Regions from separate parts of the Klebsiella quasipneumoniae subsp. quasipneumoniae genome, predicted to be linked through region 1. Evidence: predicted binding sites of a transcription regulator. Region 1 holds the regulator's gene; each other region holds the start of a gene.
What was found. Region 1 encodes Fur, which represses iron uptake genes when iron is present. Its sites were predicted from a motif close to ATAATAATGAGAACNACTATCAA; they were not measured.
Positions count from the first base shown of each region.

Region 1 (3,161 bases):
TGCGCAGCCAGGGAAAAGTCTAACTTTCCGCGAAAAATCCGCATTCATGTAGCAGAGTGTGCAGTCGGGCGTGATTGCTGTTTCCGCGTCCTTGCCTGTTCTGCTATGATTGCCGTTATCTGTGGGCATCGCGTCCCTACCACATCATTTAAGTTTCAAGAGGTTATTTTACTCATGGCAATCATCGGCATCTTTTTTGGCAGCGACACCGGCAACACCGAAAATATTGCAAAAATGATTCAAAAGCAGCTTGGTAAAGATGTTGCTGATGTTCACGACATTGCCAAAAGCAGCAAAGAAGATCTGGAAGCCCACGACATCCTGCTGCTCGGCATCCCGACCTGGTACTACGGTGAAGCCCAGTGTGACTGGGACGACTTCTTCCCGACGCTGGAAGAGATCGACTTTAACGGCAAGCTGGTGGCGCTGTTCGGCTGCGGCGACCAGGAAGACTACGCAGAGTACTTCTGCGATGCGCTGGGCACCATCCGCGACATCATTGAGCCGCGCGGCGCGACCATCGTTGGCCACTGGCCGACTGCCGGCTATCACTTCGAGGCCTCCAAAGGCCTGGCGGATGACGACCACTTCGTCGGCCTCGCCATTGATGAAGACCGTCAGCCGGAACTGACCAACGAGCGCGTTGAGAAGTGGGTGAAGCAGGTGGCTGAAGAGCTGCACCTCGAAGAAATCAAAAACGCCTGATAATTAAGCGGCGCAATCGTTGAGTTGCGTCGTATTAATAGACAAAAGCAATCAAACTAATAGCTACAAGTTTTTAACTTTTAATCACATATCTGTACAATGTCCTCTGATTCTACGAGGCACGTGACGCAGTTTGTAGCTGGTGCCTCGTTTTTGACAGCAAACCAGGCCCGATGCTTGCAGTTTTCATTTACCAGTGGCAGTTCTATAATGAGACGCATTACGTCGGGTTAATTTCTGTATGACTTCCGTTGAAGGAAGTAGATCGTTTAGCAACAGGACAGATTCCGCATGACTGACAACAATACCGCATTAAAGAAGGCTGGCCTGAAAGTCACACTTCCTCGACTGAAAATCCTTGAAGTGCTGCAGGAACCGGATAACCATCATGTCAGTGCGGAAGACTTATATAAACGCCTGATCGACATGGGCGAAGAGATTGGTCTGGCGACCGTTTACCGCGTCCTCAACCAGTTTGATGACGCCGGTATCGTGACTCGTCATAATTTTGAAGGCGGTAAATCCGTTTTCGAACTGACCCAGCAGCATCACCACGATCACCTGATCTGCCTCGACTGCGGCAAAGTGATCGAATTCAGTGATGACTCTATCGAAGCGCGCCAGCGTGAAATCGCTTCCCGTCACGGCATCCGCCTGACCAACCACAGTCTGTATCTGTACGGTCACTGTGCGGAAGGTGATTGCCGCGAGGACGAACACGCCCACGACGCAGTGGAAAAGTAATTCCCTGCTTCGCCTGCTCTGAAAAGCCAACCAGCCGGTTGGCTTTTTTATGGGCGCTTCTGCCGCGCTTCCCGCTCACGTCCCGGCGGCGACCCTCGCGAGTCCCCGCTTTGTCCGGAGAGTTGATATGGAACTTCGCCAGCTACGCTATTTTACGCGCATTGTTGAAACCGGCAGCATGGGCCGCGCCGCGCTCGATCTGAATATCGGCGTCTCGGCGCTCAGCCAGCAGATCGCGCGTCTGGAAAATGAGCTGTCCATTCGCCTCCTGCAGCGAACCTCTCGCGGCGTGACGCCCACCAGCGCGGGCCTCGCTTTCTACTCACAGGCGCAGCTGGCGCTGCGTCATGCCGATGATGCCATCCTCGCCGCCCGCGAGGCGCGGCTGTCGGGCCACGTCAGCGTCGGCATGGCCCCCAGCACCGCCTCCGTTCTTGGCGTACCGTTCATCAACGCGATGCGCGAGAGCTACCCCGACGTCCGCCTGCACCTGGTGGAAAGCCTCTCCGGGAATCTGGAGCGGATGATCAACACCCGCCAGCTGGATTTAGCCATCGTCTTCCAGCAGGAGAAGATCCTGCGCTGGAGCGCCAGACCGGTGCTCGAAGAGCGCCTGTTCCTGATTGGCACCCATGCGCTGTTGGCCTCGCTGCCGGATGACCCTGTTTCCCCTGACCAGCTCACCACCCTGCCGCTGATTATGCCAAGCCAGGGCCACGGCCTGCGCGGCAGGCTGGAGGCGGTTTGCCAGCAGCACAGCCTCAGCGTTGAGGTGGTGGCGGACATTGACGGTCTGGCCCTGCTGATGCAGGCCGTGCGCAGCGGACTGGGCGCCACTCTGCAGCCCGGGGCCGCTATTTCCCATCTCGACCATCAGGCGCTGAGGGTGATCGGCATCGCTAATCCGGTCCTCAGCCGCCCCAACTTTCTGGTCAGCCTGTCGGATGATGAGCTCACCCCGGCAGGCCTTGCGGCACGGGTCATACTAAGCAAAGTCATGCGCCAGCTGGTGGAGTCCGATCGCTGGCCAGGCGCCACCCTTTACGTTAACTAAACCCCTCTTTAGCGTTACGCCATAGCGCCCCGTCGCCGTTACCGCCTACATTCCCATTACAAATTTAACAATCCATTAAATTGTAAGGGAGCCGATAATGGTGGATGTACTGGTCATTGGCGGCGGCAATGCCGCGCTATGCGCCGCCTTAACCGCCCGGGAAGCCGGCGCCTCGGTGCTGCTGCTGGAGGCGGCGCCGCGGGAGTGGCGAGGCGGCAATTCGCAGCACACGCGTAACCTGCGCTGTATGCACGATGCGCCGCAGGACGTGCTGGTCGACAGCTATCCGGAAGAGGAGTACTGGCAGGATCTGCTGCGCGTCACCGAAGGGAACACCAACGAAGCGCTGGCCCGGCTGGTGATCCGCACCTCGTCACAGTGCCGGGACTGGATGCGTCAGCACGGGGTTAACTTTCAGCCGCCGCTCTCCGGCGCCCTGCACGTGGCCCGCACCAACGCCTTTTTTATGGGCGGCGGCAAAGCGCTGGTCAATGCCTATTACCGCAGCGCAGAGCGGATGGGGGTGCAGATCCGCTACAACACGCCGGTGCAGGCTCTGGAACTGCGCAACGGTGAATTTGTCGCCGCGCTGGCGGGCGAGGAACGGATTGTCGCGAGAAGCTGCGTCCTCGCCGCCGGCGGATTTGAATCCAACCGC
Region 1 covers NZ_CP084876.1:3,722,713-3,725,873, forward strand. Annotated here, with positions in the region: gene ybfE (LexA regulated protein) at 1-23, shown strand, start outside; gene fldA (flavodoxin FldA) at 175-705, shown strand; gene fur (ferric iron uptake transcriptional regulator) at 997-1,449, shown strand; gene tcuR (tricarballylate utilization LysR family transcriptional regulator TcuR) at 1,577-2,503, shown strand; gene tcuA (FAD-dependent tricarballylate dehydrogenase TcuA) at 2,601-3,161, shown strand, end outside.

Region 2 (3,161 bases), 2.1 Mb from region 1:
TCTCCGAAGGGGAGAGCACTATAGTAAGGAATATAGCCGTGTCTAAAGAAAAATTTGAACGTACAAAACCGCACGTCAACGTTGGTACTATCGGCCACGTTGACCATGGTAAAACTACCCTGACTGCTGCCATCACTACCGTTCTGGCTAAAACCTACGGTGGTTCCGCTCGCGCATTCGACCAGATCGATAACGCGCCGGAAGAAAAAGCTCGTGGTATCACCATCAACACCTCTCACGTTGAATATGACACCCCGACTCGCCACTACGCGCACGTAGACTGCCCGGGCCACGCCGACTATGTTAAAAACATGATCACCGGTGCTGCGCAGATGGACGGCGCGATCCTGGTTGTTGCTGCGACTGACGGCCCGATGCCGCAGACTCGTGAGCACATCCTGCTGGGTCGTCAGGTAGGCGTTCCGTACATCATCGTGTTCCTGAACAAATGCGACATGGTTGATGACGAAGAGCTGCTGGAACTGGTTGAGATGGAAGTTCGTGAACTGCTGTCTCAGTACGATTTCCCGGGCGACGACACTCCGATCGTTCGTGGTTCTGCTCTGAAAGCGCTGGAAGGCGACGCAGAGTGGGAAGCGAAAATCATCGAACTGGCTGGCCACCTGGATACCTATATCCCGGAACCAGAGCGTGCGATTGACAAGCCTTTCCTGCTGCCGATCGAAGACGTATTCTCCATCTCCGGTCGTGGTACCGTTGTTACCGGTCGTGTAGAGCGCGGTATCATCAAAGTGGGTGAAGAAGTTGAAATCGTTGGTATCAAAGAAACCGCGAAAACCACCTGTACTGGCGTTGAAATGTTCCGCAAACTGCTGGACGAAGGCCGTGCTGGTGAGAACGTAGGTGTTCTGCTGCGTGGTATCAAACGTGAAGAAATCGAACGTGGTCAGGTACTGGCTAAGCCGGGCACCATCAACCCGCACACCAAGTTCGAATCTGAAGTGTACATTCTGTCCAAAGACGAAGGCGGCCGTCATACTCCGTTCTTCAAAGGCTACCGTCCGCAGTTCTACTTCCGTACTACTGACGTGACTGGCACCATCGAACTGCCGGAAGGCGTAGAGATGGTAATGCCGGGCGACAACATCAAAATGGTTGTTACCCTGATCCACCCGATCGCGATGGACGACGGTCTGCGTTTCGCAATCCGTGAAGGCGGCCGTACCGTTGGCGCGGGCGTTGTAGCTAAAGTTCTGGGCTAATTCGTTAGCTTTGAATAAAAAAGGGCGCTTCGGCGCCCTTTTTGCTGTCCGTCGTTCAGCGAAAAGGGCGGGGCTACTGGCGATTCATAACGTGCGCTGCGGCGGATAATGAGTAAATGGTCTATTGTAATCATAACTATTCTCATTTAATATTTGTGCATAAATTGAACGGGAGTTTATATGTACGTTTGTTTGTGCAATGGCGTCAGCGATAAAAAAATTCGCCAGGTTGTTCGCCAGTTTCAACCGCAATCTTTTCAGCAATTACGTAAGTTTGTTCCCGTTGGAAATCAATGCGGTAAGTGTGTTCGCGCGGCGCGGGAAGTTATGGAAGATGAATTAACCACCCTGCCGGAATTCAAAGAAATCGCCTGAAGTCCACGCTTCTCTTTTGACATCCCTATAGGCCGGACTACGCTTCAATGAGTGGAAGCGGAGGGACTATATAATGAAAGGTGATGTCAAAATCATAAGTTATCTCAATAAATTATTGGGAAATGAGCTGGTCGCAATTAATCAGTACTTTCTCCATGCGAGAATGTTCAAAAACTGGGGCCTGATGCGCCTCAACGATATTGAGTACCACGAATCCATCGACGAAATGAAGCACGCCGATAAATACATCGAGCGTATTCTTTTTCTCGAAGGTATCCCGAATCTGCAGGATCTCGGCAAACTTGGCATCGGTGAAGATGTGGAAGAGATGCTGCAGTCCGATTTAAGACTGGAGCTGGAGGGGGCGCAAAACCTGCGCGAGGCGATCGCCTATGCCGACAGCGTCCATGACTACGTCAGCCGCGATATGATGATTGAGATCCTGGCGGATGAAGAAGGCCATATCGACTGGCTGGAAACCGAACTCGATCTGATCGGCAAAATCGGTCTGCAAAATTACCTGCAGTCGCAGATCAAAGTGTCAGACTAGCCAGCGTCTGACACCCGCACCAGAAACCCGCGGCCGCCAGAAATGGCCCAAACGGCAGCGGGTTGTTCCCCCTCCATTTACTGCTCCCGCCGCACCTGGCGTACAAACCTGATACTGCCCACACCGTGCAGGCGAGCAGCGATGCCACCAGTAGCAGCTGCGGCAGCAATCGCCAGCCATGCCAGGCGCCGAGGGCGGCGAGATATTTGATATCCCCATACCCCAACCCCTCATAGCCGCGGATCCCGCGATATAGCCAGTAAAGCGCAGCCAAACAGAGATAGCCGGCTATCGCCCCCCAGACGGCATCATGAAGCTGGTGCGGCGCCAGACAAAGATAAAAAAGTAAACCACTCCACAGCAGGGGACAGGTATAACGGTCGGGCAGCAGGCCGTGACGCAGGTCCTGGTGGCATAAGGTTAAGGTCAATCCGCTATAGCACAGCAAGAAGGGGAGGGCGGCGAGCATGGTTAACCCCGCGATCATCAATGAACATCGTCTCACTATGCTTATTGTCCCCGTTCAGTGCAAAAGGCACTTCCCTGGAATGGATGGCGCCATCCGCGTTAATTTGCCGCGTTGTCACCCCGTACCGTTCGCTAGCGCGAAGGTGCGCAAATCCTGGTGATGATTTTCTAAACAGCACTTGCGTAGCGCCAGAATTTGCGTATAATGCGCGGGCCTGTCAAAGTTGACGGCCGGTTCAATATGAACCCTGGTAATCGCAGTTGGGTTATCAAACAATGTCCCCAATCGGGGGGCTATGTAAGAACGGTTACACTCTCCCATCAATCGTAATGGGTATGAGGAGTAATCATTTCGTCTATAAAATAATTGGAGCTCTGGTCTCATGCAGAACCAAAGAATCCGTATCCGCCTGAAAGCGTTTGATCATCGTCTGATCGATCAATCAACCGCGGAAATCGTCGAGACTGCTAAGCGCACTGGTGCGCAAGTCCGTGGTCCGATCCCGCTGCCGACCCGCAAAGAGCGCTTTACCGTTCTGATCTCC
Region 2 covers NZ_CP084876.1:440,357-443,517, forward strand. Annotated here, with positions in the region: gene tuf (elongation factor Tu) at 39-1,223, shown strand; gene bfd (bacterioferritin-associated ferredoxin) at 1,404-1,598, shown strand; gene bfr (bacterioferritin) at 1,672-2,148, shown strand; gene LGM20_RS02055 (prepilin peptidase) at 2,132-2,617, opposite strand; gene rpsJ (30S ribosomal protein S10) at 3,000-3,161, shown strand, end outside.
Region 2: the regulator Fur is predicted to act here: its motif matches at 1,347-1,369, upstream of bfd (bacterioferritin-associated ferredoxin).

Region 3 (3,161 bases), 120 kb from region 1:
CTGTGCTAAGGGGGCGACAGCAGAGGCTGCCAGAGCTGGATCAGCCCCGCCGTCAGCCCGCCGCGCCAGCAAAGCGCATCATGCCCGCCGTCAACCTGACGCCAGAAAATCGTCTGCTGCGTTGTGGTGAGTTGCGCCAGCAGCGCCTGGTTGGCGCGAAAAATAATCGGTTCACGCTGGCCCGCTTCCAGCCAGATGCGCAGCCCGGCCGCGGACGCCTCGCCCTGGCGGAGACGTTCGCCGATAAAGCCCGTCCCGCTGCCATCGCGATGCGGCCACCAGTAGGAGCCTGACTGGCTGAGCACGCAGCCAAAGCGCTGCGGCCAGTTGAGGGCGGCGAACATTGCCGCCAGGCCGCCGAAGCTTTGCCCGGCCACCACCGTCCGATCCGGGCGGTCGCTGAACGGGACGTGACCGCGGACCAGCGGCAGGAGCTCCTCCTGCACCGCCAGCCAGAAATCGCGATGACAGGGCAGCTCAACCCCGCGGCGCTGGTTGTCGATCGCGTCGATCAGCAGGTAGACCGCCGGCGGCAGCCTCCCCTCGCGGGTCAGCGCGGCCAGCGGCGACCACACCGGCATGCTTTCGGCCCAGAACTGGCCGTCAAGCAGGATCGCCAGCGGCCGCGTTTGCGGGTCGACGGCCTCGCCGGGGGTGTAGATCCAGACCCGGCGATGGTTGCCCAGACGCGCGCTGCGCCACTCAAGGCAACGGGCGGGAGGATGCGCCTCATTAAGCAGATCCCAGCCGGGCTGCGCCGGCGCCTGCGGCATCTCCAGGGCGGAGACGCCATGGCCGCGTCCGCCCCGCCAGCTGTGCGGGTTCAGCGGATCGGCTATCGCCCGCGGCAGCAGTTTGCACCAGCCTTCGCGCAGCAGCGCGCGGTCCGGCTTATCGGCGCTGAACACCTCAGGGGAAAAATCATCGTCACGGTCGGAGGGAATAAAGCAGTAGCTGCCGCGCCAGGTCGGCGACAGCGTGGTTCGCCAGCACCAGGCGTCGGTCCCGGGCAGACGTTGCAGCGATTGCGGCCGCGCATTTTGATGGTGGTCGGTCACGCCGGTGATATAGAGCCATACCCGACGCCGTGGAGAACGCGTTTCATCCCCCGCCGGATCCCGCCACCAGAACGTCACCTCGATGGCGCCATCCACCGCCCGGGACTGCGGTCCCTGCAGAGTTCGCCACCACTCCTCGCTTCCTGTCGTTAACATTCAGTCATTAACCCTATGTATCGCGTGACTTTTTTAATTAATTGTCATTCTTTATTGATAATATTATTGATAACTATTTGCATTTGCAATAGCGTATTAGCGCGCCGTGGGAAGCGCGTCTTTCACAACACATGTCGAAGAGAGCTTATTCAGCTAGCGACGGAGTGCCTTTGCCCTCTTCCGGCAACATTTATGCCGCCTCCCCTCCCGGTGGGAAGGGGCGTTTGGGGAACGTGGCGACAAAAAAGCAGGAATAACAATGAATAACAGGATCAAATCCCTGGCCTTGCTGGTCAATCTGGGAATTTACGGGGTTGCTTTTCCGTTAAGCGCAGCGGAAACCGCCACCGACGATAAAAACAGCGCCGCGGAAGAGACCATGGTGGTCACCGCCGCCGAGCAGAACCTGCAGGCGCCGGGCGTCTCCACCATCACCGCCGATGAGATCCGCAAACGTCCGCCGGCGCGCGACGTCTCGGAGATCATTCGCACCATGCCGGGGGTCAACCTGACCGGCAACTCCACCAGCGGCCAGCGCGGGAATAACCGCCAGATTGATATCCGCGGCATGGGCCCGGAAAACACCCTGATCCTGATCGACGGCAAGCCGGTCACCAGCCGCAACTCCGTGCGTCTCGGCTGGCGCGGCGAGCGCGACACCCGCGGCGACACCAGCTGGGTGCCGCCGGAGATGATCGAACGCATCGAAGTGATTCGCGGCCCGGCCGCCGCCCGCTACGGCAACGGCGCCGCCGGCGGCGTGGTGAATATCATCACTAAAAAAACCGGCGATGAGTGGCACGGCTCCTGGAACACCTATATGAACGCCCCGGAGCACAAAGACGAAGGCTCCACCAAGCGCACCAACTTCAGCCTCAGCGGCCCGCTGGGCGGTGATTTCAGCTTCCGCCTGTTCGGTAACCTCGACAAAACCCAGGCCGACGCCTGGGACATCAACCAGGGCCATCAGTCCGAACGTACCGGGATCTATGCCGACACCCTGCCGGCCGGGCGCGAAGGGGTAAAAAATAAAAACATCGATGGTCTGGTGCGCTGGGAATTCGCGCCGATGCAGTCGCTGGAGTTTGAGGCCGGCTACAGCCGCCAGGGCAACCTCTACGCAGGCGACACCCAGAACACCAACTCCAACGACCTGGTAAAAGAGAACTACGGCAAAGAGACCAACCGTCTGTACCGCAACACCTACTCGGTCACCTGGAACGGCGCCTGGGACAACGGGGTGACCACCAGCAACTGGGCGCAGTACGAACGTACCCGCAACTCGCGCAAAGGCGAAGGCCTGGCCGGGGGGACCGAGGGGATCTTCAACAGCAACCAGTTCACGGATATCGATCTGGCGGATGTGATGCTGCACAGCGAAGTCAGCATCCCGTTCGACTATCTGGTTAATCAGAACCTGACGCTGGGCAGCGAGTGGAACCAGCAGCGCATGAAGGATAAGGCCTCCAACACCCAGGCGCTGTCGGGGGGAGAAATTCCGGGTTACGACAGCACCGGCCGCAGCCCCTACTCGAAGGCGGAGATCTTCTCCCTGTTCGCTGAGAACAACATGGAGCTGACCGACACCACCATGCTGACCCCGGCGCTGCGTTTCGATCATCACAGCATCGTCGGCAACAACTGGAGCCCGTCCCTCAATCTGTCTCAGGGCCTGTGGGACGACTTCACGCTGAAGATGGGTATCGCCCGTGCCTATAAAGCGCCGAGCCTGTATCAGACCAACCCGAACTACATTCTCTACAGCAAAGGCCAGGGCTGCTACGCCAGTAAAGACGGCTGCTATCTGCAGGGGAATGAAGATTTAAAAGCCGAGACCAGCATCAACAAAGAGATTGGCCTCGAGTTTAAACGCGACGGCTGGCTGGCGGGCGTGACCTGGTTCCGCAACGATTACCGCAACAAGATTGAAGCTGGCTATGCTCCGGT
Region 3 covers NZ_CP084876.1:3,838,455-3,841,615, forward strand. Annotated here, with positions in the region: gene fes (enterochelin esterase) at 6-1,214, opposite strand; gene fepA (siderophore enterobactin receptor FepA) at 1,474-3,161, shown strand, end outside.
Region 3: the regulator Fur is predicted to act here: its motif matches at 1,275-1,297, upstream of fes (enterochelin esterase).

Region 4 (3,161 bases), 2.6 Mb from region 1:
CTGGAGCCAAGGTTCCAGGATCCATACAGCTGACTGGCGTTGGGGAACTGCGCGCCGCGCTGGTACTGCAGGTAGGTCATCAGGCGCGGGGTGAGGTCGTACTGGAAAGTCAACGACGGCAGAACCTGGGTATCGCTGTTTTTACCGTACAGATTCGCCACCGACGATTCGGTCAGCGCGCTGCTGTTGGCGGCAAGGTCGGACAGATTTTCCGGCTTCGTCGATTGATGCACCACGCGCACGCCGGGAATAATGGCGAAGTTGTGGCTATCAAGGTCGAAGTTGATCTTATCCTGGACAAAGCCGCCGAGAGTGTAGCTGCGGCTGTCCGCCTCCGGCTGCATGATCTCGCTGTAAACGCTGGGGATCGGCGACTGGCTGAACGGCCGCTGGGTTTTGCTGGTGCTGGCGTTGAAACCGGCGCTCAGATCGTAGCGGCCCAGGGTTTTCGCCAGCGCGGTCTGCAGGCCCCAGGTGTCGGTGTCGTAGTTGGAGTTCACCGTCTGCATTCTGCGGGTGACGCTGTCCGGCATATACGTCCAGTCATGGGCTTCGGTATGCTGGTAGTAGATTTTCGTGGAGACGCTGTCGAGGTAGTCATTCATCGGCGTCCAGTCATCCTTCAGGCTCAGGCCCCAGCGTCGGGTCTGGCTGGTCTGGTTGGCGGTGCCGATGGTGCTGTTACCGCTGGAATCCCAGGTATCGTAGTGGGTGTGGTTGGTTTTGTGGTAATAGTCGAAGGTGCTGGTTAGCTTGTGCTCGTCGTTGGGCTGCCAGATCCCGGAGGCCAGAAAGGCATCGGAGTGCCAGTTCGCCGGGTAGGCGTCGACGGTGTCGCTGTTATTTTCGGTTTCCTGGCCGTCGCGGCGGCTGTAGACCAAAATGCCGCGCAGGAACTCATCGCCGCCGGCGACGGTCACCCCGTTGTGCCAGCTGCGATCCGCGGAGTCGTAGCCGCTGCGATAGCCGAAGGCGCTGGTTTTGCCCGGGCGCAGGTAATCATCCGCCGATTTCGGGCGGAAGGAGACATTCCCTCCGATGGCGCTGTTGGCCGTTTCCGTCGAGGTGGCGCCGGACTGGATATCCACGCTGCCGTACATATACGGGTCGATATAATCGCGGCCGATGCCGAAGGTATTGAGCCCCGAGCGGCCGACGTAGCCGCGGCCGGTGGCGTTGGGCTGGGCGATACCGTCCACGTCGATACCGACGCGGTTGCTCTCCATGCCGCGAATGTTGTAGCCGGTGTAGCCCCCGCGGTCGAAGCCGCTTTTGCCGTTGCCAGAGCCGCCGCTGGCCCCGGTGGCGCTGATGAGCGGTTCATAGCGCATGATCGAGCCGAAATCGTTAGCGCCTTTGTCCTCCAGCTCCCGGGCGCTGATGCTGTGCTCGTTACCGGCTTTTTGCGCCGGCGCGGGAGCGGTGACGGTCATTTGTTCCGAGGTGTCATCCACCGCCTCGCCGCCGATGGCGGAAGTGCCTGCTGCGACGGCAGAAGTTTGATAAATTGCTGCAAGCAAAGAGGTCACCAGCAGGCGTTTTTTACACCCTGCTGCTGACGGAGTCGATTTGTACATAGTCGCCACGCCTTGATCGTTATTAGTATCGGCTCACGCGTTACTTCCAGAGTTGCAGGTTGCTCCGTCTTTTCCGTTGCGGATAGGGTCTTACTCCATTTGTTGATTGCGAATGGTAATGATAGGTATTATCGTTTGCAACAAAATATTCATGTATTCCTCATTTAAACTGCACTTTGTTTACACTGTGCCCTTTCAGCCTGAGCGAGAAGACGATGAATTCAAAAGCGGCTATCACCATCACCTATTGTTCCCAGTGCAACTGGATGCTGCGCGCCAGCTGGATGGCGCAGGAGCTGTTACACACCTTCAGCACCGATATCGCCTCGGTGACGCTGGTGCCGGGCACCGGCGGGATCTTCACTATCGATATCGACGGCCAGCAGATCTGGGAGCGGAAGCAGGATGGCGGCTTTCCGGATGCGGCAGAGCTGAAACGCCGGGTGCGCGATGTCTGCTTTCCGGAAAAAGCATTGGGGCATGTTGATAAACCCGCTAACCCGACCTAATCGTTAGGAAAGCGGCTGCGTGGCCCGTTTAAAAGGTGTATTATTGATGCATCTTTTTGTGGGGAGGGAAGTTGACGGTGGGCAAACGCATCGAACGTGAAAAGCAGACGATCGGTCGGATGATTGGGCTTTATCAGCGCCGCTGTCCGGATGCCCGCGACGACGGCGAGCACTATCAGGCGCTGAACGCCTACGCCGACAAGCGGCTTGATAAGTGCGTGTTTGGCGACAATAAACCGGCCTGCAAGCAGTGTCCGGTACACTGCTATCAGCCGGCGAAGCGCGAAGAGATGAAGCAGATTATGCGCTGGGCCGGGCCACGAATGCTCTGGCGCCACCCGATCCTGACCCTTCGCCATCTGCTGGATGACAGGCGGCCGGTGCCGCCGCTGCCGGAAAAATATCGACCGAAAAAATAGCGGCCTTTCCCCGGCCTGGGCTGCGCGCAGCCGGGGGACAAGCGCAGCCCCGGTAAGGCGTTAGCCGCCACCGGGGATGGGTGATGAAGCCTTCTGTTTCTGACTATCCCGGATCGTGCTTGTCACAAAGGCGACCACAAACAGCGCGGTGAACAGCACCACGATAGTCGGCGCCGGCGCGCTATCGAGATAAAACGCCAGCCACACCCCTCCCGCCGAGCAGCAGACCGCTACCGCCACCGCCAGCAGCAGGGCGTGTATAAAGCGCCGTACCAGCAGGAGCGCGATCGCCCCTGGGGCAATCAGCAGCGAAATCGACAGGATAATCCCTACCGACTGCAGCGTCGCGACGATGGTCAGGGCGATCATGCACAGCATGCCGTAGTGCAGCAGTCCGCCGCGCAGGCCACTGGCTTTGGCCTGCGTCGGATCGAAGGCGTGCAGCAAAAAATCCCGCCATTTCAGCCCGATAATCAGCGCAATCATCAGCGCGATAGCCGCCGTTTGTCCAATATCGCTGAGGGAGATCCCCAGCATATCGCCGAACAGAATATGGTCGAGATGGACGTCGGACTGGATCGCTACGTACAGCACCAGCCCGGCGCCAAACATGCCGGAGAAGACAATTCCCATGATGGTATCGCGTTTGAGGCGGC
Region 4 covers NZ_CP084876.1:1,080,985-1,084,145, forward strand. Annotated here, with positions in the region: gene LGM20_RS05395 (TonB-dependent receptor domain-containing protein) at 1-1,577, opposite strand, end outside; gene LGM20_RS05400 (Rdx family protein) at 1,793-2,086, shown strand; gene LGM20_RS05405 (nitrous oxide-stimulated promoter family protein) at 2,164-2,505, shown strand; gene LGM20_RS05410 (metal ABC transporter permease) at 2,566-3,161, opposite strand, start outside.
Region 4: the regulator Fur is predicted to act here: its motif matches at 1,690-1,712, upstream of LGM20_RS05395 (TonB-dependent receptor domain-containing protein).